One region of the Weizmannia acidilactici genome, then DNA from elsewhere that is predicted to be linked to it. Evidence: riboswitches for the same ligand, from Rfam matches in the RefSeq annotation. Region 1 holds a riboswitch; the other holds the start of a gene.
What was found. A riboswitch is a leader RNA that binds a small molecule or an ion and turns the genes downstream of it on or off. The one in region 1 is predicted to bind S-adenosylmethionine.

Region 1 (3,845 bases):
ATATTCGATTGGAAAGTTCAGGAAAAAATTGGGATTAAAGAAATTGCCCAACAGCAAATTGAACTTTTGCGGGAGAACCGTTTCCCATTTCATGATGAACGGACGGTGCAGTACAAAGACCTTGTTTACATGCTGCTGGTGAATGACGGTGCGATTCTCTCCCAGGATAACCACGTCGATATTTTTACAGACGGTAAGGAAAAATTTCTGGCATTGTTTGAAGACATCCGGAAGGCAAAGGACAGCATCCACCTCGTTTATTACATTTTCCGCAACGACCGCCTTGGAAATGAAATGATCGAACTGCTTACCGAAAAAGCAAAAGAAGGCGTAAAGGTGCGGCTGCTTTACGATGATATGGGATCGCGGATGCTGTTCCGCCGCAGTTTTTTCCGGCCGCTTGTCGAGGCAGGCGGCGAAGTGGCGGCATTCTTCCCGGCGCGCATTCCGCTCATCAATTTGCGCGTCAATTTCAGGAACCACCGGAAACTGGCGATCATTGACGGCCGCATCGGGTACATCGGCGGCTTTAATGTCGGAGACGAATATTTGGGGCTGGACAAAAAATTCGGCTATTGGCGCGACACCCACTTGAGAATTGAAGGTAGCGCCGTTTATGGGATGCAGACCCGGTTCATTTTAGACTGGAACCAGGCGTCGCCGAACGATATTAAAAATGAAGAACGGTACTTTCCGGTGATCGAGCCGCAAGGGGAAACGGATATCCAAATTGTCTCAAGCGGCCCCGATTCCGAATGGGAGCAAATCAAAAACAGTTATATCAAAATGATCAATTCCGCCAAAAAATATATTTATTTGCAAACGCCTTATTTTATTCCAGATGACAGTTTGCTGAACGCGCTGAAGCTTGCGGCCTTATCCGGGGTTGATGTCCGGATCATGATCCCGAACAAGCCTGACCATATGTTTGTATATTGGGCGACGCTTTCGAATATCGGTCAGCTTTTAAAAACTGGCGTGAAAGTGTACATTTACCAAAATGGTTTTATCCATGCAAAAATGATTGTGGTGGATGGGAAAATTTCCTCTGTCGGGACGGCCAATATTGATGTACGCAGCTTCCGCCTGAATTTCGAAGTGAATGCTGTGCTGTACGACCGCAAGCTTTCGGGCAGGCTCTCCCACATTTTCAGAAAAGATATGGCGGATTCAACCGAACTGACGCTGCAAGATTATCAGAAACGCCCGCTTGTGATCCGTTTCAAAGAATCGATCTCCCGCCTGTTATCGCCAATTTTGTAAAAGTGTGCAAGGGGCGGAAACATCCCCCCCGCATGATCGAAAAGAAAAATTGAAAAAATGGGTTGACGATTCAGAAATTGTAATCTATAATTTTTACCAATGAGTCATTTAAAAATTTTCATAATTTTAATTGAAACACTCTTATCAAGAGCGGCGGAGGGACTAGGCCCTGCGAAGCCCGGCAACCTTCAGGCATATGCTTGAAAAGGTGCTAATTCCTACAGACATTCGTCTGAAAGATAAGGGGAGGAACTTACATAACGTAGCCCTCTTCCTTATGAAGAGGGTTTTTCTATTCCTCTTCTAAAAAAGTGCCTTGTCTTGTCGGAATTGTTTTTTATCTTTTCCTAGGCAAATTTTACTATAGTAGGAGGAATTGTAAATGACAGAAGAATCTTTACGCCCTGAAACTTTATTATTGCACGGAGGACAGGAACCGGACCCGGCCACAGGTTCGCGCGCGGTACCTGTATATAGAACGACCTCTTACGTTTTTAAAGATACGGATTACGCGCAGGGCGTCTTCAATTTAACGCAAGAAGGCTTTATCTATACACGGATCGGCAACCCGACTCTGGATGTATTTGAAAAACGCGTGGCGCAGCTTGAAGGCGGCACGGCGGCGGTTTCCTTTTCATCCGGCGCGGCGGCGATCGCATTTTCAATTTTAAACATTGTGCGGGCAGGGGATGAAATTGTTTCGGCCAGCAACCTGTACGGCGGCACGTACAATTTGTTCTCCGTCACGCTGCCGAAATACGGCATCAATGTCAAATTTGTCGACGGTTCTGATCCTGAAGCGTTCAGGAATGCCATTACCCCGAAAACGAAAGCATTGTACGCAGAAATTATCGGCAACCCGAGCCTGCAGGTGCTGGATATCGAAAAAGTGGCGGAAATTGCCCATGAAAACGGGATTCCATTAATTGTAGACAATACATTCGCATCCCCATACTTGTGCAACCCGATCAAATGGGGGGCGGATATTGTCGTCCACTCCGCCACAAAATGGATCGGCGGCCACGGCACGGCAATCGGTGGCGTTGCGGTCGACGGCGGCCATTTTGACTGGAATACGGAAAAATTCCCGGACTTCAGCGAACCGGATCCGAGCTACCACGGATTGCGTTACGGCGTCGATACGGCGGAGGCAGCTTTTGCTACGAAACTCCGCGTCCAATTGCTGCGCGATTTCGGCCCGACATTAAGCCCGGATAACGCATTCCTGTTCCTGCAAGGGCTCGAAACGCTGCATCTGCGTGTCGAAAGGCATAACGAAAATGCTTTGAAAGTGGCGAAGTTCCTGCAAAACCATCCGGACGTTGCTTGGGTGAACTACCCTGGGCTGAAAGATCATCCTTCACATGAACTGGCGAAAAAATATTTAAAAGGCGGTTTCGGTTCGATTGTCAACTTCGGGGTTAAAGGCGGCCGGGAAGCAGGCAGAAAAGTGATCGACAATATTAAACTGTGGTCGCATGTTGCCAATGTCGGCGATGCCAAATCGCTCATCATTCACCCGGCAACAACCACGCATTCGCAGCTGAGCGACGAAGAACTGAAAAAATCGGGCGTAACGGAAGACTTGATCCGCTTGTCTGTCGGCCTGGAAGCAGTTGAAGATATAACGGCCGACCTAGATCAGGCAATACGAAAAGCAACGGCAGTTACAGCACAATGACAAAAAATGTACTGTATGGGGGGAAGAAAGTGAAAAAGGTAGAAATCGGTACGTTGGTGCTGGAAAGCGGAAAAAAGATCCCTCATGCAGAATTGGCATATGAACGGCGTGGCCCTTTGGACGCGCCGGTTCTTTTAATATGCCATGCCTTAACCGGCAGCCAGTATGCGGTCGGGACTGATCAAGAACCCGGCTGGTGGGGCGGATTGATCGGTAGGGGCAGGCCGGTTGACACGGAAAAATACCAGATGATTACGTTTAATGTGATCGGCGGCTGTTACGGCAGTACCGGCCCGCAATCGATGAACCCGGAAACCTCAAAGCCTTACCGGATGGATTTCCCGGCCATTACGATCCGTGATATGGTGCATGCGGAGCGGAAAGCACTCGACAAACTCGGAATCGGGAAAATCAAAGCGGTGATCGGCGGATCGCTCGGTGGGATGCAGGCACTCGAATGGGGGCTTTTATACCCGGATGATATGGAGCAGATTTTTGTGCTCGCTTCAACCCCGTATTACAGCGATTACGGCATTGCATTCAATGAAATCGGCATTGCTGCAATTGAAAACGATCCGGCATGGAAAAACGGGCATTACCGGTCTTCAGCGGAAGTCAAGGGGCTTGAGATTGCGCGCATGGCCGGCATGGTCACGTACCGCAGTGCCGCTTTGTTTAAAAACAGGTTCGGTCGGGCAGTCAAAGAAACGAAAAACGGGGTGTCGGTATTTGAGACGGCTTCCTATTTGAGATACCAGGGAAAAAAACTGTCCGCCCGTTTTGACGCAAATAGTTATTTGTATTTGCTGCGCGCGATGAATACCCATGATATCGGTGTCGGACGCGGCGGATGGAAAAAGGCGGCGGCACGATACAAAGCGGAAGTGTTTGCATACAGTTT
Region 2 (3,845 bases), on a different contig from region 1:
GTCGCGCCGAATGTGTTCGTTTCGATGATGTCGGCCCCCGCTTCCAAATACGCTTCGTGGATGGACCGGATCACATCGGGCGCGGTCAATGTCAAGCATTCATTGCAACCCTCGTACGCTTCGCCGCCGAAATCTTTTGCGGAGAGGTGCTGCTGCTGAATCATCGTCCCCATCGCCCCGTCGAGAATGAGAATCCGTTTTTCGAGTTCCTGTTCAAACAATGTCTGCCCCATGGAAAAGTTCCCCCTTTGTTTTTGAATGTGCGTGCAAGTATGGGTAAGGCGGCGCGCGTATATTTTCAATCCCGGCGCTGTGGGTTTTTCTTTATCATTTCTAAAGACCGTTCAGGATGTATGTTTTGCCCGAACGTACTTTATAAGGGTGCTATGGTTCATTCATTGAGCAATTCTTTGTCCGAATGTACCTTATAAGGCTGCTATGGTTCATTCATTGAGCATTTCTTTGCCCGAACGTACCTTATAAGGCTGCTAACGTCCGTTCATTGGGCATTTCTTTGTCCGAACGTACTTTATAAGGCTGCTATGGTTCATTCATTGGGCATTTCTTTGTCCGAACGTACCTTATAAGGCTGCTAACGTCCGTTCATTGGGCATTTCTTTGTCCGAACGTACCTTATAAGGCTGCTAACGTCCGTTCATTGGGCATTTCTTTGTCCGAACGTACTTTATAAGGGTGCTAACGTCCGTTCATTGGGCATTTCTTTGTCCGAACGTACCTTATAAGGCTGCTATGGTTCATTCATTGAGCATTTCTTTGCCCGAACGTACCTTATAAGGCTGCTAACGTCCGTTCATTGGGCATTTCTTTGTTCAAACGGTCTTTAAAATGCTTTGAGCGGGACAGTTCCAATAAACGACTATTGGGAAAGCACCTTTTTCTTTCATATGGATAAAAATCGCGCGCTCAAACAATCCCTGCGCCGCGGGCTTTTTCCTCCTTGGCGTGAATGTAGCGCGTGCATTCCACTGTCAAATCATAGCGGTCGAGCGGCGTAATCAAGTAAATGCCGTTGAAATACCCAAGCGCGGCGTCGATCAGGCTGCGGCTGATGGCGAGGCTTTCTTCACGCGCTTTGAGCGGGTCGCCCTGCGTTTTTTCCATCGCCGTTAAAATTTCATCCGTAAGCGTGATGCCCGGCACTTCGTTGTGCAGGAAGTTCGCGTTCCGGTAGCTCGTGAGCGGCATGATGCCAAGGTAGATCGGCGCGTCCAGATGCTTGGTCGCTTCATGCACCTGTAAAATTTTTTCCTCGCTAAAAACCGGCTGGGTGATAAAGTAATCGGCGCCGCTTCGGATTTTACGCTCGAGCCGGCCGACCGCTTTGTCGAGGTTACGGACATTCGGGTTAAACGCGGCCGCGACGGAGAAATTCGATTTCCTTTGCAGCGATTTGCCGGAGTAAGAGATGCCTTCGTTGAACTGCTTGATCATCGCGATCAGGTCCATCGACGATAAATCGTACACGCTTGTCGCCCCAGGGAAGTCACCGATTTTCGACGGGTCACCCGTGACGGCGAGCACTTGGTCAATCCCGAGCGCGGCAAGCCCCATCAAGTGCGACTGCAGGCCGATCAAGTTGCGGTCGCGGCACGTAATATGGACGAGCGGACGGATGCCGTGCTTTTCTTTTAAAATCGCGGCAATTGCGATGTTGCTGATGCGCGGGCTTGCAAGCGAGTTATCCGCCATCGTGAGTGCGTCAATGCCGGCATCGTGCAGTGCTTTTGCCCCTTCGAAAAAGCGTTCGGTGCGCAGAGTTTTCGGCGTATCGAATTCAACAATAATGGACCGCCGTTTTTTCGCGATTTCATGGAGCGGCGGTTCGCGGTGCTGCGCGGTCACGGCGATCTCGATTTTCGGCGGGCGTACCGTTTTTTCCGGGCGTACCGTTTTTTCGGTGACCGGTGCGAGGCCTTTGATCCCTTCTGCAATCGCTTTAACATGTGCCGGGGTTGTGCCGCAGCAACCCCCGATCAAGCGGACGCACTGCTCGACAAGTTTTGCGGCGCATGTTTTAAAATAATCGGCGTTATTCGTGAACGTGACCCTGCCGTCCTCGTAATCTAAAAGGCTCGCATTCGGGTAAGCGGACAAATAGGCATGCTCCGGGAGCGGAATTTCCTCAAACGACTGGATCATATGGTGCGGACCAAGCCGGCAGTTCAGACCGATCACGTCGGCGCCGCGGTTTTCGAGTTCTTTGAAAGCTTGCGCGACCGGGGTGCCGTTTTGCAATACGCCCGGTTCGACAAGCGAAAACTGGGCGATGACCGGGACGTCTGCCTCTTTTTTGGCAATGTCCACGACCGTAAATAATTCTTCCGCGTCAAAATACGTTTCGAGCAAAAGCGCGTCCACCCCTTCGCTCAGGAGGTGGAAAATTTGCTCGCGGAATGTGCGCTTGATTTCCGGGAGTGTGGCTTCTGTTTTGCGGTGTCCGCGGATGCCGCCGACCGTTCCGAGGATAAACGTTGATGGATTTGCGGCCTGTTTGGCGATACGGACCGCTTCTTTGTTGATATCGCTCACTTTTTCCTCGAGACCGTACTGGGCGAGCTTGATGTAATTGGCGCTGTAAGTATTTGTTTGGATAACGTCCGCCCCCGCTTCGATGTAAAAGCGGTGGATCGCGTGGATATCATCGGGATGGGTTAGGTTGAATTCCTCGTAACACGTGTCGGCGCCATACGCATACAGCAGCGTCCCCATCGCCCCGTCCGCAACAAGTATGCGGTTTTGCAGCGTTTCAAGAAGGTCCAATGGTTTACACTCCTTTTTGATGGTATGAAAAAAGCCCCCTGGGAAAAGGAGGCGCGATTTTACAAAGTGTCTCCTTATCTATCAGGCATGCCTGTTGGATTTAGCACCGGGCCGGATGGCTGGTTGCTGAGGTTTCACTGGGCCAAGTCCCTCCACCTCTCTTGATAAGGGTATTCAGCTGAACGTGCGTAATATTTCGATTTATTTATACTTTACACTTATTCTGATGCAAGGACAAGGGGGAATTTTTATATCTGAAAAGCGTTTGGTGAATGGATTGTGGAACTTTCTGTGCGGCGGCCGTTTGGAATGGATTTCCTCTTTTTGACGTTTCTTGCGCTATCCAGTATAATGGATTGCGGCAATTTTTAATGATATCTCTTTCCTTAATATATTAGGGAAATATTGAGGACGGGAGTGATTGCGCATGATCCGGCAATTGGAGATGAAAAACAGTGCGGCGGCTTCTGCTGTGTGGGCGCTGCAAATTCCGGCCTATAAAAAAGAAGCCGGACTGATCGGTTTTGACGGGATCCCCCCGCTTAATGAGCGGGTGGAAGATTTAATGGCGAGTACGGAAAAGTTTTATGGGTATTTCGTTGGGGAAAAGCTTGCCGGTGTGGTTTCAGTTGAACGGACGGGCGATTGTGTCATGATCTGTCGGCTGTTTGTCGGGGAACATTTTACCCGCCGCGGGATCGCGCGCAAACTGCTGGAATTTGTGCTCAGCCTGCCCGGCGCCGGCCGGTTTGAAGTGAGTACCGGCGAAAAAAATATCCCGGCTGTCTCGCTGTACTTGAGCATGGGTTTTACGGAGACGGGGAGAACCGAAGTTGCGGACGGGGTTTGGTTGGTGCGGTTCAGGCTTTGATTTTGGTTTGTGAAAAATTTCTCGGATTATCAAAAAGGAGACATCTCTTCCCTGCTTTTTCTTCCTTTCGCTGATTCTTTGCATCTTTCCGCTGATTTTTTTGGCCTTACTGCCGATTTATTGGTCAAGTCCGCTGATTTCTCCCAAGGTTCCGCTGATTCTTCCTATGGTTGGATGGGAGACAGCCGGAGTT

Region 2: linked by a shared signal. The riboswitch ahead of GBH70_RS12480 (bifunctional homocysteine S-methyltransferase/methylenetetrahydrofolate reductase) and the one ahead of GBH70_RS04905 (O-acetylhomoserine aminocarboxypropyltransferase/cysteine synthase family protein) in region 1 are both predicted to bind S-adenosylmethionine.

What each region holds. Positions count from the first base shown of each region.
Region 1 covers NZ_BKZR01000009.1:33,439-37,283, reverse strand. Annotated here, with positions in the region: gene cls (cardiolipin synthase) at 1-1,263, shown strand, start outside; SAM riboswitch class I at 1,402-1,509, shown strand; gene GBH70_RS04905 (O-acetylhomoserine aminocarboxypropyltransferase/cysteine synthase family protein) at 1,646-2,944, shown strand; gene metX (homoserine O-acetyltransferase MetX) at 2,974-3,845, shown strand, end outside.
Region 2 covers NZ_BKZR01000035.1:27,214-31,058, forward strand. Annotated here, with positions in the region: gene metH (methionine synthase) at 1-233, opposite strand, end outside; gene GBH70_RS12480 (bifunctional homocysteine S-methyltransferase/methylenetetrahydrofolate reductase) at 925-2,781, opposite strand; SAM riboswitch class I at 2,853-2,952, opposite strand; gene GBH70_RS12485 (GNAT family N-acetyltransferase) at 3,209-3,652, shown strand.